DNA from 3 places in the Chitinimonas sp. JJ19 genome. Region 1 is predicted to be linked to each of the others. Evidence: predicted binding sites of a transcription regulator. Region 1 holds the regulator's gene; each other region holds the start of a gene.
The links. The regulator sigma-54, encoded in region 1, starts transcription at its own class of promoters, with help from an activator protein. The targets are predictions, from matches to a motif close to CTGGCACGCTTCATGCTT.

Region 1 (5,418 bases):
GGTGACATAGCTGCGGTTGTCGCGATCAAATGCGGGCAGCCAGTTTTCCAGATAGCGCAGGACATCGGCGTACATGGCCTGGGGGGCGGCCTCGGCCTCCAGAAACTGGATGACGGGTTGATCGAGCCCGGTGAGGGGGCGCAGGCTGGGGTCGTAGTAAGGATTGGGCAGGCAGCGGGCGTCGAACACGAAGTCTGCATCCAGCGGCAGGCCATGCTTGAAGCCGAACGACTGGAAGATAAGGGTGAGGCGGGACTGGTCCAGCGCCAGGAATTGTTTGACCCAGGCCCGCAGGGCGTTGGCGCTCAGCTCGCTGGTATCGACCCGGTGCGACAGATCGGCCACGCTGGCCAGGATCTCGCGCTCCAGGCTGATGCATTCCGCCACGGTGTAGTCGGTATGCAGGGTGGAGAGCGGGTGCTTGCGGCGGGTTTCGGAAAAGCGTTTGAGCAGCGATTCGGTCTTGGCTTCGAGGAACAATACCCGTACGTCCAGGCCCTGGCTCTTGAGGTCTGCCACGCAGTCGGGCAGGGCGGGCAGGCTTTGGGCGCCGCGTATGTCCACGCTGATGCCGACCCGCTGATGGCCTTCGCCTTGCAGCAGGCGCACGGTCTGCGGCAGCAGGGTGGCGGGCAGGTTGTCTATGCAGTAGTAGCCCAGGTCTTCCAGCAGTTTGAGCGCGACGCTCTTGCCGGAGCCGGACAGGCCCGATATCAGTACGATCTGCAGCACGGTGGCCATGGCCGCTTATTCTCCTGATTCCATGAAACGTTGGTGCCGCTCGATGAACTCACGGGTGGAGTCGATGCCACGCAGTTGCAGGATGTAGTTGCGTACGGCGGCCTCGACCAGCACGGCGAGGTTGCGGCCGGCGGCGACGGGCAGTACGACCTTGCGTATGGCCACATCCAGCACGGCCTGGGTGGCGGCCTGCATCTGCAGCCTATCCAGCGGGGTGATGGATTCGGCCTGCTTGGTCAGGTGGATGATGAGCTTGAGGTTCTTGCGCGGGCGAACGGCGGTTTCACCGAAGATGGTGCGGATATTGAGCACGCCCAGGCCGCGTACTTCGAGGAAGTCGCGCAGCAGGGGCGGGCAGCGGCCTTCCAGGGTGTCGGGGGCGATGCGGTAGAGCTCCACCACGTCGTCGGCAACCAGGCCGTGGCCGCGCGAGATCAGTTCCAGCGCTAGTTCGCTCTTGCCCATGGCGCTTTCACCGGTAATCAGCACACCGACCTCCAGCACGTCGAGGAACACGCCATGCAGGTTGGTGGAGACGGCCAGCGCTTTGGCCAGATAGAAGCGCAGCACGTCCATCAGGTAGGGCGATTGTTCGGGCGAGGTCAGTAGCGGGACATGGGCGCGTTCGCAGGCTTCGCGCAGCATATCGGGCGCTGGCTGGCCGTTGGCGATGATCATGGCCGCCATATCGGTGCTGAACAGGTGGTCCAACGACTTTTTCAGGGCGGTGGCCTCTACCTGCTGCAGGTAGGCGATTTCGGCCAGGCCCAATACCTGAATGCGGTTGGGGTGGACGAAATTGAGGTGACCGACCAGGGCGTGGGCCGGCTTCTGGTTATCGGCCTCGTTGGACAGCAGATTGTTGGCGCCACTCTGGCCAGCCAGCCAGGTCAGGCGCAGTTTCTCTGCGTTGTCGATGAACAGCTGGCGGACGGTGATTTGGGGCATGGTTCCGTTTCTGTATCAGGCCTGATAGCGACGGTGCCGGGGGCGGGCCGGGGCTGGCTGCCCCGGTGGCTTAGGCTTGCCAGTGGGTGAGCAGTTGGTGCACGTCTTCCGGTGTGGTGGCCTGGCTCAGCGCTTCGCGGATTTTTTTGTCACTGAACAGCTGTGCCAGTTCCGACAGGATCTGCAAATGCAGGTCGGTTGCCTGTTCGGGCACCATCAGTACGAAGGCGAGGTTGACTGGCTTGCCGTCTGGCGCCTCGAAGGGGATGGCTTGCTTGAGGCGCACAAACACCCCTACGGCCTCCTTCAGGCCCTTGATGCGGCCGTGCGGTATGGCGACACCCTGGCCCAGCCCGGTCGAGCCCAGCTTTTCGCGGGCGAACAGGGCGTCGAAGATGGCTGCGCGGGCGATGCCGTGGCTGTTCTCGAACAAGAGGCCGGCCTGTTCGAACAGGCGCTTCTTGCTGGTCAAGTCCAGATCGAGAAAGACGTTGGTCAATGGCAGGAGTGAGGCGATCAGGGCCATGGTTGTGCAATGCTGGAATAGGCCGCCATTGTACGCCGGTGGGCGGCCAGGACAAGGCGTGAAAGTCGGCTTGTGCTGGGGGTGTGGTGCCAGTGTGGCATGGTCTGCAGCAGAATGGAAAACGGGAACGGTGTCCCTGTACCGTTCCCGTTCCCTCTCGTCACTTGCGCTTTACTGCTACGGCGCCGTCAGGCGGCTGCCTGATCGTGGCTTTCCGGTTCTACGTGATGCTTCATGGCATCGGTGTGGCGGTCTCCATATCGCTTTTCTTTGTGCTTTAACACTTGCCGATCCAGCTTGTCGGCCACCAGGTCTATGGCGGCGTACATATCGGGCTCGGTGGCTTCCACATGGATATCCTTGCCGCGCAGATGCACATTCACTTCTATCTTCTGCTGCAGCTTGTCGACGCTGAGGGTGACGCCCATGTCGATCACATGATCGAAGTGGCGGGTGACCCTCTCCAGCTTGGTCTGCACGTATTCGCGGATGGCTGGGGTTACGTCGAGGTGGTGCCCACTGATGGTCAGGTTCATACGACTCTCCTTGTGTTAAGGACGCCGCCTAGCTGCGGGGCGGCTACAGGGACTTTCGTTGGTTCACGGGAGGGATCTGCAAGGCTTCACGGTACTTTGCGACGGTACGGCGGGCAACATTGATGCCCTGCTTGCCGAGCACTTCGGCCAGCGTACTGTCACTCAGTGGTTTCTTGGGGTCTTCGTTCTGTATCAGTTGTTTGAGAAGGGCTTTGATGGCGATGGCCGAGCATTCGCCGCCCGAGTCGGTATCTACATGGCTGCCGAAGAAATACTTGAACTCATAGATGCCACGCGGCGTGAGCATGTATTTCTGGGTAGTCACCCGAGAGATGGTCGATTCGTGCAGGTCCAGCTCCTCCGCAATATCGCGCAGCACCAGGGGGCGCATGGCGACTTCGCCGTGTTCGAAAAATCGCTGCTGCTTTTCGACGATGGCCTGTGCTACGCGGAGTATGGTGTCGAAGCGTTGCTGGACGTTCTTGATCAGCCACTTGGCTTCCTGCAGCTGGCCGGACAGGCCTGTGCCGTTTTCACGATGTTGCCGCAGGATGTTGGCGTACAACTGGTTGACCTTGAGTTTGGGCATCGCAGCTTCGTTCAGCTGGACCGTCCAGCCGTTGCGAAGCTTCTTCACCACCACGTCTGCTACCACGTAGCGGGTGTCAGTCTCGCCGAACACTGCTCCGGGCCGTGGGTTCAGTCGCTGTACCAGCAACTGCGCGGCTCGCAGGGCGGTGTCGTCGCATTTCAGCGTTTTCTTAAGCTTACTGTAGTCCTTGTTAGCCAATAAATCGAGGTGCTCGGCCACAATCTCAAGTGCCAATCCGCTGGCCGGTTCGTGCTGCATCAACTGCTGTAATTGCAACTTCAGGCAGTCCTTGAGATCGACTGCGCCCACGCCACAAGGTTCCAGCTGGCGTATCAATTGCAGGCTGACCTGCAGTTCTTCCAGCTCGATTTCCAGTTCGTCGCGCAGGGATTCGGGGATCAACTCAAAGATTTCGACCAACGGTAGGCCCAGGTAGCCATCGTCGTCCAGCGCGTCGATGACCAGGTTGGCCACGGCATGGTCGCGCTGGCTCAGGGGCAACAGGCCCAGCTGGGCCAGCAGGTGCTCGCGCAGGGTGCTGATGCGTGCGACGTTGGCCTGGGGGTCGAACTCGTCATCGTCTTCGCGCTGGCGCCCGCCGCCGCTTTCGTTCCAGTAGCTGTCGCCCAGCGCGCCATCCATGTCGAAATCGGGTTCGGCGGTATCGGTACTGGGGGCCTCGTCGAGCGAGGGGGGCGGCTCGGTCACCTCCACCGGGCTGCCGTCCTCGCGTACCGGGTGGATTTCCGGCTCGTTGTCGTCCTCGCGCTCCAGCATGGGGTTGTCCTGCAGGAAGCGTTCTATCTCCTGGTTCAGGTCAAGCGTGGAGAGCTGCAGCAACTTGATGGATTGCTGTAGCTGCGGCGTAAGCGTGAGTGACTGGGAGAGCTTGAGTTGGAGGGATTGTTTCATGCTGACACGGTAACAGGCTAAAGCCTGAAATGCTCACCTAGGTAAACCCGGCGGACATTGTCGTTATAGACGATCTCTTCGGCGCTCCCCGAGGCCAGGACGCTGCCTTCGTTGATGATATAGGCGCGATCGCAGATGCCCAGCGTCTCCCGCACATTGTGGTCGGTAATCAGTACACCGATCTTGCGCTCCTTGAGGAAGCGGATGATCTTCTGGATATCCATCACGGCGATGGGGTCTACCCCGGCAAAGGGCTCGTCCAGCAGGATAAAGCGAGGGTTGGCAGCCAGAGCGCGGGCAATCTCGCAGCGGCGGCGTTCGCCACCCGATAGCGAGAGGGCGCTGCTGTCGCGCAGGTGGGCAATGTTCAACTCGCGCAGCAGTCTGTCCAGCCGGCGTTCTATCGTTTCGCTGTTGGTGACATGCAGCTCCAGTATGGCGCGCACATTCTCCGCCACGGTCATGCGGCGGAAGATGGAGGCTTCCTGCGGCAAGTAGCCCAGCCCCAGGCGGGAGCGCTGATGCATGGGCAGGTGGGTGATCTCGGCGTCATCCAGGAAGATCTTGCCGCCGTTGAGAGCGACCATGCCGACTATCATGTAGAAGCTGGTGGTCTTGCCGGCGCCATTGGGGCCGAGAAGGCCGACAACCTCGCCGGCATCCACGTGCAGCGAGACATCGCGGACCACCGTGCGGGATTTGTAGCGCTTTTGCAGGTGCTGGGCGGACAGGCGTGCGGTCATGGCTTAGCTTGGCTCTCGGGCTTTTTCTTGGGCTGTATCACCAGCTTTACCCGGCCATCGGTGCCGGGTGTGGCGCTGGCATTGCCTTCGGCCCGGAAGATCTCGGTCACGCTGTTGTAGACGATATGGCTGCCGCTCAGCTCATCCTGGCCGCGCTTGAGCCAGGCGTTGCCGGTCAGCTTGACGTCGCCGGTCTTGCTGTCGTAGTCGAGCTTGTCGGAGCGGGCATCCAGCCAGACTTCCTGGCCTTCCATCTTTTGCTTGAACTTGACGGGGCGGCCGCTGGCCTGGACGGTTTGTTCGCCGTCGGCCTGTTCGGTGATCACGGCCTGGTCGGCGTCCAGTGACAGGGTGCCCTGTACCAGCCTGACGCCGCCTTCCAAGACGGAGCGACCGGTTTTCTGATCCTGGCTGACGCGG
Region 2 (5,418 bases), on a different contig from region 1:
CGATAGCAATTCGATTTAAGAATACATCAAAAATGCCTGCCTACATTTCTGCGTCGTATACTTCTCGACCCAGCGCAAGAGTTAGCTTCGCACAGAGCACGCTTACCCAACCAACCCAGAGTTCATCCTCAACGTCGCCGCTGAAAACGAGGCCACCAGGATCAGCCGATACGGCAATATGGCGAAAATCTCCTTCTTGCCCATACCACATGGGCCAATGCTCACAAGAGAGCCAACCGTCTAGCTCAGTATAAACCCTGGCGATCGTTCGCCAATCGTCATCAGAGGACTCCATTTTGATATTCAATGTTATAGATTTCCGCATCATCATATCGCCAGGCACTCACCACTCGCACTCAAACCTCATCCCTCACAAACGCTAGCGACAAGCCCAACTCTCCCGCCCTACGCCGCAAAGAATCCAGTTCAAAATCATAAAACACACCAAGATTCCAGATTGGCGCCTCACCTACATACTGACTTTCAAGCCGTGCGAGTTGAAAGTGTGGGCTTGAGGCCAACAACCTCTTAAGCAGGATGAATGCTTTTGCGGGAGTGGGCTCACGGGTTACGATGTAACAACCCACGAAAAGCGTGGCTCGTTGCATGTCAGGAAAATCGTGGGCGTAGTGCACAAGGGCATCAAAGGTATGCCCGCATGCCAGGCAACGGTAGCTTTCGATGGTGACGAGCACGTTAGGCTCACGCACTATCTGCTCAGCTCCACACTGTATGCAACGGTCAGTCACACATCCCCCAAACAAGCCGCAACGCTACATCCAGCAACCACCCAAAGCAACCCTTGCTCTTGCGCCTCAGACTGTATAGCTGGCTTTCCAACCACCGAGAAAATCACCAGGCAGGAAGCAAAGCGCCGAACAGGCTAGAACAACGCCAGCCCACCCCCCAATAACAGAAAACCCGCATCGCCAACGGCCATGCGGGTTTTCTGGACTACAGCAGGCCTGCGGGCAGGCCAGCCAGTTTACAGCGAGTAATACATATCGAATTCCACCGGGTGGGTGGTCATGCGGAACTTGGTGACTTCTTCCATCTTCAGTTCGATGTAGGAATCGATCCAATCATTGGAGAAGACACCGCCGCGGGTCAGGAACTCGCGGTCCTTGTCCAGGGCTTCCAGGGCTTGCTCGAGGCTGTGGCAAACCTTGGGTACCAGCTTGTCTTCTTCCGGCGGCAGGTCGTACAGGTTCTTGTCAGCCGGGTCGCCAGGGTGGATCTTGTTCTGCACGCCGTCCAGGCCGGCCATCATCAGGGCGGTGAAGGCCAGGTAGGGGTTGGCGAGTGGATCGGGGAAACGGGCTTCGATACGGCGTGCCTTGTCGCTGGCGACGTAAGGAATACGGATGGAAGCCGAGCGGTTCTTGGCGGAGTAGGCCAGCATCACCGGTGCTTCGTAGCCGGGCACCAGACGCTTGTAGGAGTTGGTACCGGGGTTGGTGATGGCGTTCAGTGCCTTGGCGTGCTTGATGATGCCGCCGATGTAGTACAAGGCGAATTCCGACAGGCCAGCGTAGCCGTTACCTGCAAACAGGTTCTTGCCGTCCTTCCAGATCGACTGGTGCACGTGCATGCCGCTGCCGTTGTCACCAACGATGGGCTTGGGCATGAAAGTGGCGGTCTTGCCGTACTGGTGGGCCACGTTGTGGACCACATACTTCAGGCGCTGGGTCCAGTCGGCACGTTGCACCAGGGTGCTGAACTTGGTGCCGATTTCGTTCTGGCCGGCGGTGGCCACTTCATGGTGATGCACTTCAACCGGGATGCCCAGTTCTTCCAGCGCCAGGCACATTGCCGAGCGAATGTCCTGGAAGCTGTCGACCGGTGCCACGGGGAAATAACCACCCTTGACGCCAGGACGATGGCCGGTGTTGCCGGCCTCATAGGCCTCGCTGGAGGACCAGGCTGCTTCTTCGGAGCGGATCTTGACGTGGGTGCCCGACATGTCGGTGCCCCAGGTAACGCTGTCGAAGATGAAGAATTCAGGTTCCGGGCCGAAGAAGGCGGTATCGCCCAGGCCGGATGCCTTCAGGTAAGCCTCGCCACGCTTGGCGATGGAACGCGGGTCGCGGTCATAGCCCTTGCCATCGGTCGGGTCGATCACGTCGCAGGTGATGAACAGGGTCGGTTCGTCATAGAACGGGTCGATGGCGGCAGAGGACGGATCCGGGATCAGCAGCATGTCCGAAGCCTGGATGCCCTTCCAGCCGGCAATCGAGGAGCCATCAAAAGCATGGCCGCGCTCGAACCACTCTTCATCGACCACATGCGACGGCACGGAAACATGCTGTTCCTTACCCTTGGTGTCGGTGAAGCGCAGATCGACGAAACGGATATCGTTTTCTTGGATTTGCTTGAGTACGTCGGCGACCGCCATTTGCATAACTCCTGATGAGAAACTGGGAAACCGGCGCGCAGGCCGGCAGGGAATCCGATTGTAGAGCCTTGTCGCTCGCCTTGCCTCATGGTGGCGCGCGTCCGGCGACTATTTAGCAGGAAGCATGCCACAGGCTGCAAACCCCTGCCATGCGCCATTCAGGGGCGTGCTGATACCACTTCACGCACCATATTAATGCAGCACAAACACAATCGCACTGAATTGGTGCGCTCACCTTGTGTACCCTGTCCGTGCTACTCTCCTGTGCGCCCCATACACGCGGCACCCCTGTCTGAACATGGCTACCAAGACTGGTAGCCAGGCCCACGCACAGACACCCCAACCGCAGCGGAGTTCACGGCGTGACAGCTGCCCCCTGCTGGCCACCGTGCAGCAGATAGGCAGAGGGTATGCCCGGCCATTCCACGCGGCCTGAATCGCCCCCATGAACGCAGCACAGCGCCTGCTGGCTCAAGCTGCACTGACAACCCGTACCCGGCGTTCGCTCAGGCGTCACCGACCATCAATGACTTGGGTCCATAGCTGGCGCTTAGCTGCCATAATTGAACTCTGAATCATTCACGCATAGCCATCGGCGGAGCACACCATGAGCCTGACCAATGAAATTCTGCAGCGTGCCCATAGCCGTGCAGAGGAAATGAAGCTGCCCTACTCCGGCGCACTGACACCGGAAGAGGCCCATACGCTGCTGAGCACCATGCCAGCCTGCAAGCTGGTGGATGTGCGCACCAGCGCAGAATGGCAGTTTGTCGGTACACCGCTGCATGCGGTAAAGATAGAGTGGAAGAGCTGGCCGGGCATGGCGGCCAATCCCAACTTCATGGAGCAGCTGAAAAACCAGGTGGATACCGAGGATGCCCTGCTGTTCCTGTGCCGTACCGGTGGCCGCTCGCACGAGGCCGCCGCCCTGGCCGCCGCCCATGGCTATAGCGAGTGCTACAACGTGCTGGAAGGCTTTGAGGGCGACCGCAACGATGCCGGCCAGCGTGGTCAGATAAACGGCTGGAAGGCACGCGGCCTGCCCTGGTCGCAGGGCTGATACCTGCGCCTGGTAGCACCTGACACCAATAAGTGCCCACACGCTTCCACCGATACAAGCACCTTCCCGACTATTCTCCGCTCCGCCAGGCCAGCCTCGCGGTGGCGGGGATCGTCCCGCTTACCCTCACGCCCGACTACTAACATGACTGACCGCTACGCCGTCATCGGCAACCCTGTTGCCCATAGCAAATCGCCCTTGATCCACGCTGCTTTCGCCCGCCAGACCGGCCAGAAGCTGGTGTACGAGCGGCTGGAGGCGCCGCTGGATGGTTTTGTTGATACAGCAGCGCAGTTTCTGGCCATGGGAGGCAGCGGCTGCAATGTCACGGTGCCGTTCAAGGAAGAAGCTTTCCGCTTTGCCAACCTGCTGAGCGACCGGGCCGAGCTGGCCGGCGCAGTCAATACCCTATGGCTGGATGATGAGGGCGTAGTAGGCGACAACACCGACGGTGCCGGGCTGGTGGCCGACCTGTTGTTGCACACACCATTGGCCGGCAAGCGCATTCTGCTGCTAGGGGCCGGCGGTGCGGCACGGGGGGTAATTGCGCCACTGCTGGACGAGGAACCGGCCAGCCTGTGTATCGCCAACCGCAGCGCCGACAAGGCCGTGGCGCTGGCAGGGCATTTTGCCGAGCTGGGCGAGGTCGCTGGCATGGGGCTGGCGGGTTTGGATGGTCAGTCATTCGACCTGGTCATCAACGCCACCTCCGCCAGCCTAGCCGGCGCCAGCCTGCCCTTGCCCGCCAGCCTGTGGCAAACCGGGCCGGTGGTTTACGACATGATGTACGGTGCGCAGGAAACCCCATTTCTGGCACAGGCCCGCGCCGCAGGGGTACAGCAACGACTGGATGGACTCGGCATGCTGGTGGCGCAGGCAGCCGAGGCGTTCTATCTATGGCGCGGCGTCAGGCCAGACACCGCCCCGGTGCTGGCAGAACTGCGTGGCCAACTCTAAGAGCCTGTTCAAAGTCTATGGCTTCTGCGCGTGACGGGCGCCATGTACCCGCCAAACAGAACGCCACCGGCTAAGGTGGCGTTCTGTTTGGCGGTGGCAGGCCAGGTTTACCAGTTGGGCAGTTCGCTGCCGAAGGCAGTACGGTAGTCTGCCGACAGGCTGCTACGGCTGAACGTGTGGTTCTGTGCACCGCGCGAGGCGATCTTGATGGCGCCCAGCAAGGACGCCAGGCGACCGGTGGTTTCCCAGTCCCAGCCCCGTTCGATACCAAACAGTAGGCCTGCGCGATAGGCGTCGCCACAGCCGGTCGGATCCTGCAACGATGCGGCAGGTGCCGCCGGGATGATGATTTCACGGCCATCGGCGTAGATGGTGGAGCCTTCGCCGCCACGGGTCACGATCAATGCCTTGACCATGCCGGCAAGCTCGGCAATGGATTTGCCGGTTTTTTCTTCCAGCATGGCGGCTTCGTAATCGTTCAGGGTGACGTAGTCGGCCGCCAGCGAGCAGGCCAGCAACTCCTCGCCCGACAGCAGGGGCAGACCCTGGCCCGGATCGAAGATAAAGGGAATGCCGGCAGCCTTGAGCTCACGCGCGTGGGCCAGCATGCCGTCGCGGCCATCGGGGCCGATGATGGCAAGGCGAATACCGTCCACATGATCGAAGCGGTTGTTATGCGATTCGCTCATGGCGCCTGGGTGGAAGGCGGTGATCTGGTTATCGTCCAGGTCGGTGGTGATAAAGCACTGGGGCGTGAACTGGTCGGGGATCACCCGCACGCAATCCTGCCGCAGGCCCAGCGATTTGAGGCGGTCAGCATAGGGCGCAAAGTCCTGCCCAACGGTGGCCATGATGATGGGTTCGCCGCCCAACAGGTGCAGGTTATAGGCGATATTGCCGGCACAGCCGCCAAACTCGCGGCGCATCTCGGGCACCAAAAAGGACACCGACAGCATGTGCACCTTGTCCGGCAGGATGTGGTGCTTGAAGCGGTCGGGGAAGACCA
Region 3 (5,418 bases), on a different contig from region 1:
CTGCCGGCTAAACGACACGGCAGGGCTCTTGCTGCCAGCCACCAGCACCGGCTCTGCCTGGGCCGCCAGCACCCCTATGGCGCATAAGACGATGGAACCGAGATGACGATGCATGCGGGTCATGGTCGGCTCTCGCTCAGAAGATAAAGTCGAGGTTGGCGGTGTAGGTATTCACCTTGCCATCGAACTGGGACTGCGGCCCCATGCGAAACTCGACCTTGTTGCTGCTGCCCCAGAAGCGGTTCTTGATCTTGTATTGATCCCATTGCAGCTTGAGCGCCATATTGCTGCTGAAATCCCAGCGCAACCCCAGTGCCAGTTGATCGCGGTGGTACTGACCTGTCACATTGGTGGCATTGGCTGCAGCCAGCGCACTCAGCAGCGCCATTTGGCCCGGCGTTGCCTGCGGCGGCGGGGTTAGCCTCAGGTCAACCGGTTCGGCTATCGGCTTGAGACTGCCCAAAACAATATAAGGGGTAAAGTCGCCTATGCGCCTAGCACCCAGCAGATACCATCCGCCCGATCCGCTCAAGATCGCAGAATCAGATTTGCGGCTTACCCATTCCCCTTGCACGACATGAGTGTCATCGTCCCAGCTGAAACCCACACTGACCATCTTGTTGACTACATCCGTCAACTTGAAGCGCTCGCGATACACCTGGTTGCAATTGCTGCACAGGCCCAATTGCTGGGCATCACGCACCAGGCCCAGAAACTGGTCCACGCTATTGCCGGCAAAAGGCTTCAGCCCGCCCTTGGGCCGGGAATAACCCAAGCGCAGCAACAAGGGGCCGGATGTCCACTTGGCGGAGAGCCCGGCCTGCTTCGGCACTTCAATCTCGCCTAGCGAGACATCCACCCGGGTTTTGCCGAAATAGCCCTCTATACCCAGCACGCCCTCACCAAAGTGGCGCTCCCACTGCCCGGTTACGCCATCGTTGAAGGTAATGGAGTTATTGGAATAGACCTGTCCCGGTGGCTGCGCACTGATCTGCGCGTAGTAGAGGTCGTTGTAGTCCGACATCAGGAAAACCGGTGCCAACGCCCTACCGAGCTTGATATTGATCTCGCTGCTGGGCTCCCAGCCCAGATAAGCCCACTGCACCCTGGGCCGGTGGCTGCTGTTGACCTCCTTCTTCGAGATCAACTGAAAACCCGCGTTGAATGGTCCCGCCGGCCGTAGCTTGAGCTGCACGGCAAACAGGCTGTCGGCATCGAAGCGGGTCTCGTTGCGCGCCCCGGTGCTGGAGCGTATGTCAGAGCGCACGGTGGCATAGGGATCATCCGCGTGATAGACGCCCACGGTGCCAAAGCCATCAAGCTTCACCCAGTCGGGCAAGGCCTCCGCCCTAACCTGCATTGCCATTGCGTTGCATAGCGCAAGCGCTACCAGACCCCAGCGTCCCATCATGCCCTCTCTACCTTGCACCCCACAGACCAGGGGTGAGATATATGCGTCATACCTCGACGCCATCTATGTGGGATAGGTAAGGAGCGCCGGATAGGCAAGCCACATATTGCAACGGCCAAGGGTTTTGAGGCGGAATCTGGCAGACCCTACCTGGCAAGGCAAGGAACCCAGCGGGCCGACCCAACCGCTCGCGACACGGTGCGAGGTTAGGGAGCTGGCGCCTACAGCAGCACACGCACACCTTCACCGCGCATGGCCAATGAGCGTACCTCGGCCAGCTTGGCCAGTTGCATAACCAGGCTGAACACCGAACGGCTGCTTTCCAGTTCGATGCATACGTCCATATAGCCACGGCCCTTGGGCATTTCGGCGGCCACGCGGCGCACCGAGTAGCCACGGTGGCGCACCACGCGCAACACGCGCTCCAGTGCATCGCTATTGTTATCCAGGTTCAAGGTCAGTTGCTGTGCCATCTCGATTACTCCTGCTGGGACTGGGGATAGGGTCTGAAATGACGAAGCCCCCGATCTTTCGATTCGGGGGCTTCGTCTGGATTCTTTGTCGTTCGGGTTCTGGCTCAGCTTCCCGATCGCGCAAACACCAGCGCGCCCCACGATGTAATCATCATGGTGCGTTTCATGGTAGTGGTCAGCGCGTTAAGCACAGGGAACATGGGCTGTTGCAATGCAAAATGGATTCGACACCCCCACTCTAACTGCAGCCGCAAGCAGTGGCAAGCATCTTGTTTCGCCATCAAGGTAGGTGCCTCAACCGGATTGGTGCACCGCGCCAATCTGCCTGCTGCGTCATGGTGCATGGCGCAATCGGCGACACTGTGCCTTTACGCCCAACAGCCGAGTGGCAACACTTGGACAGCAAGCCAAGACACAAAAAATTACTGTTTTATATCATGCACATACACATTGAAAGTCGGGCGGCAACTGGCGACCGATACCCGCTGGCACACTTGCTGCATAGCAATAGGCGTTACCCGGTTCAATGTCGAACCGGATCACTCCAGATTCGTTGGGGAGTCTGACTGGGAGCCCAAGCTTGCATGCAAGCGGATAGCTCCGGGCCGCGCAGCCTTGCTGCCGGCCCAAGGACAACGGCGTCCTTTGACCGGTTTTACCGGTCGAGGCACGCCGTTTTTTTTGCGCCCGCGTTTTGACCAAGGAAGCAGCATGGACCAACCCGCAAACAACAGCACACCGTCCGCCAGCCGCCGCGATTTCATGAAGACACTCAGCCTCGCCGGTGCCGGCTCTATCCTCTCTGTCGTGCCGCCCCAGGTGCGCGCCGCAGCCAATAGCCAGACCGGTAAACCGGAGAAAACCGAAGTCAGGATAGGCTTCATACCGCTCACCGACTGCGCCTCCGTGGTCATGGCCGCCGTGCTGGGCTTCGACAAGAAATATGGCATCAAGATAATACCCAGCAAGGAAGCCAGTTGGGCCGGTGTGCGCGACAAGCTGGTGAACGGCGAACTGGACGCCGCCCATGTGCTGTACGGCCTGATCTATGGCGTACAACTGGGCATAGGCGGCCCCAGGAAGGACATGAATGTCCTGATGACGCTGAACAACAATGGCCAGGCCATTACCTTGTCCAACCAGCTCAAGGACAAGGGTGTGAAAGACGGCGCCAGCCTGGCGCGTCTGGTCAAGGCCGAACCCCGTGAATACACCTTTGCCCAGACCTTCCCCACGGGCACCCACGCCATGTGGCTGTACTACTGGCTGGCCAGCCAGGGCATAGACCCGCTCAAGGACGTCAAGACCATCGTAGTGCCACCACCGCAGATGGTAGCCAATATGCGAGTAGGCAATATGGACGGTTTCTGCGTGGGCGAACCCTGGAACAACCGGGCTCTGGCCGATGGCATAGGCTACACCGCCGCCACCACCCAGGACATCTGGACCGACCACCCTGAGAAGGTACTGGGGACCACCGCCGACTTCGTCACCCAGTACCCCAATACCGCCCGGGCACTGGTCATGGCAGTGCTCGATGCCTCACGCTGGATAGACACCATGGCCAATCGCCAGCGGGTTGCCGAGACCATAGCCGACAAGAGCTATGTCAACTGCCCGGTCGACATCATCGACCAGCGGCTGGAAGGCAAGTACGACAACGGCCTGGGGCGCAAGTGGCAGGATCCGAACTACATGAAGTTCTTCAACGACGGCAAGGTCAACTTCCCCTACCTGTCGGACGGCATGTGGTTCCTGACCCAGCATCGCCGCTGGGGCCTACTTAAGACCGACCCCGACTATCTGGCCGTGGCCAAAGCAGTCAACCGCATCGATGTCTACAGCGATGCCGCCCGGGCACTGGGCATCGCCGTTCCCAAGGAAGCCCTGCGCAGCACCAAGCTGATAGACGGCACCGTTTGGGACGGCAAGCACCCAGCCGCCTACGCCGCCAGTTTCAAGATTCGCGCCTGAGGAGCCCAGCATGCCGACCCAAGCACTGACCACCCCCCTTGCCGAAGACCCACCCAGGCGCAAGCCACGCCGGCCAGCGGCGCCACGGCTGCAAACCCTGGACGGCCTCCCCCCCGGCCCCAGCCGTTTCAATCGCAGCCTGCACTGGCTGGCCTTCCATGGCCTGCCACCCCTGCTGGGGCTGGCGCTGTTCATGCTGGGATGGCAGCTGCTGTCACTGCACAACGCCAGCCTGCCTGGCCCAGCCACTACCTGGGCAGCCGCAGCAGAGCTGTTCGCCGACCCCTTCTACGACAACGGCCCCAACGATCAAGGCATAGGCTGGAACATCCTGCATTCGCTGGCCCGCGTCGGCATCGGCTTCGGCCTTGCCGCACTGGTGGGGATACCCGCCGGCTTCATCATTGGTCGCTTTGCCTTTATCGGCCGCATGGCAGCCCCCATCATCAGCCTGCTCAGGCCAGTCTCACCGCTGGCTTGGCTACCCATAGGCCTGCTGGTGTTCAAGGCCGCCGGGCCGGCCTCCATCTGGGTCATCTTTATCTCCAGCATCTGGCCCATGGTGCTCAACACAGCAGCAGGCGTAGCTCAGATACCGCAGGACTACCTCAATGTCGCCCGCGTGCTCAAGCTGCCTGAGTCAAAGGTATTCACCCGCATCCTTTTCCCGGCCGTACTGCCACACATGATTACCGGCATACGCCTGGCCATAGGCGTGGCCTGGCTGGTCATCGTCGCCGCCGAAATGCTGACAGGCGGCGTCGGCCTGGGCTTTTGGGTATGGGATGAATGGAACAACCTCAATGTCGCCCACATCCTGATTGCCATCTTCGTGGTCGGCATCGTCGGCTTGCTGCTGGAGCAGGCCCTGGTGCTGCTCGCACGGCGATTCGAGTACTAAGACAACAAGAAGCAGGCATGGAGCAAGACTGGGCGGGAGCGCTGGCCGCGTCACCGGGACGGCCGGTTGGCGCTCCCCAACCCTGTGGGCCTGTTTGGTGCGGCTAACCCGTGGGCGCTCACCTAGTTGTATCCCCCGCACTCGCTGGCGCGCCTCATCAACTGAATGGGCCGCAGTTTTTCAACGGCCTGTTAAGTGCCCGACAGACCTTCCACCCAGAATCAGGAGCCACACATGGACAAATTCGTACAACTGCAAGATGTCAGCATGGCTTTCGATACCCGCCAGGGGCGCTTTGTGGCCCTGCGCAATGTCAATCTGGATATACGCGAAGGAGAGTTCCTTGCGCTGATAGGCCATTCAGGCTGCGGCAAATCCACCGTCCTCAATCTGGTCGCTGGCCTGCTGCAGCCCTCGGCCGGGGTGCTACTGTGCCATAACCGCGAAATCGCCGGCCCAGGCCCTGATCGCGGCGTGGTGTTCCAGAACCATTCGCTGCTGCCCTGGCTGAGCTGCTACGGCAACGTCTACCTGGCGGTGGAGCGGGTATTTGGCGGCAGGGAGAACCGCAGCACACTCAAGCAGCGCACCCACGACGCGCTGGCCATGGTCGGCCTTACCCATGCCACCCACAAACGCCCACACGAGATATCCGGCGG

Region 2: the regulator sigma-54 is predicted to act here: its motif matches at 2,509-2,526, upstream of glnA (glutamate--ammonia ligase).
Region 3: the regulator sigma-54 is predicted to act here: its motif matches at 2,370-2,387, upstream of V7714_RS10225 (CmpA/NrtA family ABC transporter substrate-binding protein).

Annotation. Positions count from the first base shown of each region.
Region 1 covers NZ_JBAMDD010000011.1:147,523-152,940, reverse strand. Annotated here, with positions in the region: gene rapZ (RNase adapter RapZ) at 1-741, opposite strand, end outside; gene hprK (HPr(Ser) kinase/phosphatase) at 748-1,689, opposite strand; gene V7714_RS14710 (PTS sugar transporter subunit IIA) at 1,760-2,215, opposite strand; gene hpf (ribosome hibernation-promoting factor, HPF/YfiA family) at 2,404-2,751, opposite strand; gene V7714_RS14700 (RNA polymerase factor sigma-54) at 2,795-4,255, opposite strand; gene lptB (LPS export ABC transporter ATP-binding protein) at 4,273-4,998, opposite strand; gene lptA (lipopolysaccharide transport periplasmic protein LptA) at 4,995-5,418, opposite strand, start outside.
Region 2 covers NZ_JBAMDD010000005.1:1,741-7,158, forward strand. Annotated here, with positions in the region: gene glnA (glutamate--ammonia ligase) at 986-2,395, opposite strand; gene V7714_RS07595 (rhodanese-like domain-containing protein) at 3,003-3,455, shown strand; gene aroE (shikimate dehydrogenase) at 3,600-4,412, shown strand; gene V7714_RS07605 (carbohydrate kinase family protein) at 4,520-5,418, opposite strand, start outside.
Region 3 covers NZ_JBAMDD010000007.1:13,687-19,104, forward strand. Annotated here, with positions in the region: gene V7714_RS10210 (hypothetical protein) at 1-123, opposite strand, end outside; gene V7714_RS10215 (hypothetical protein) at 137-1,366, opposite strand; gene V7714_RS10220 (ACT domain-containing protein) at 1,633-1,884, opposite strand; gene V7714_RS10225 (CmpA/NrtA family ABC transporter substrate-binding protein) at 2,596-3,858, shown strand; gene ntrB (nitrate ABC transporter permease) at 3,869-4,759, shown strand; gene V7714_RS10235 (ABC transporter ATP-binding protein) at 4,994-5,418, shown strand, end outside.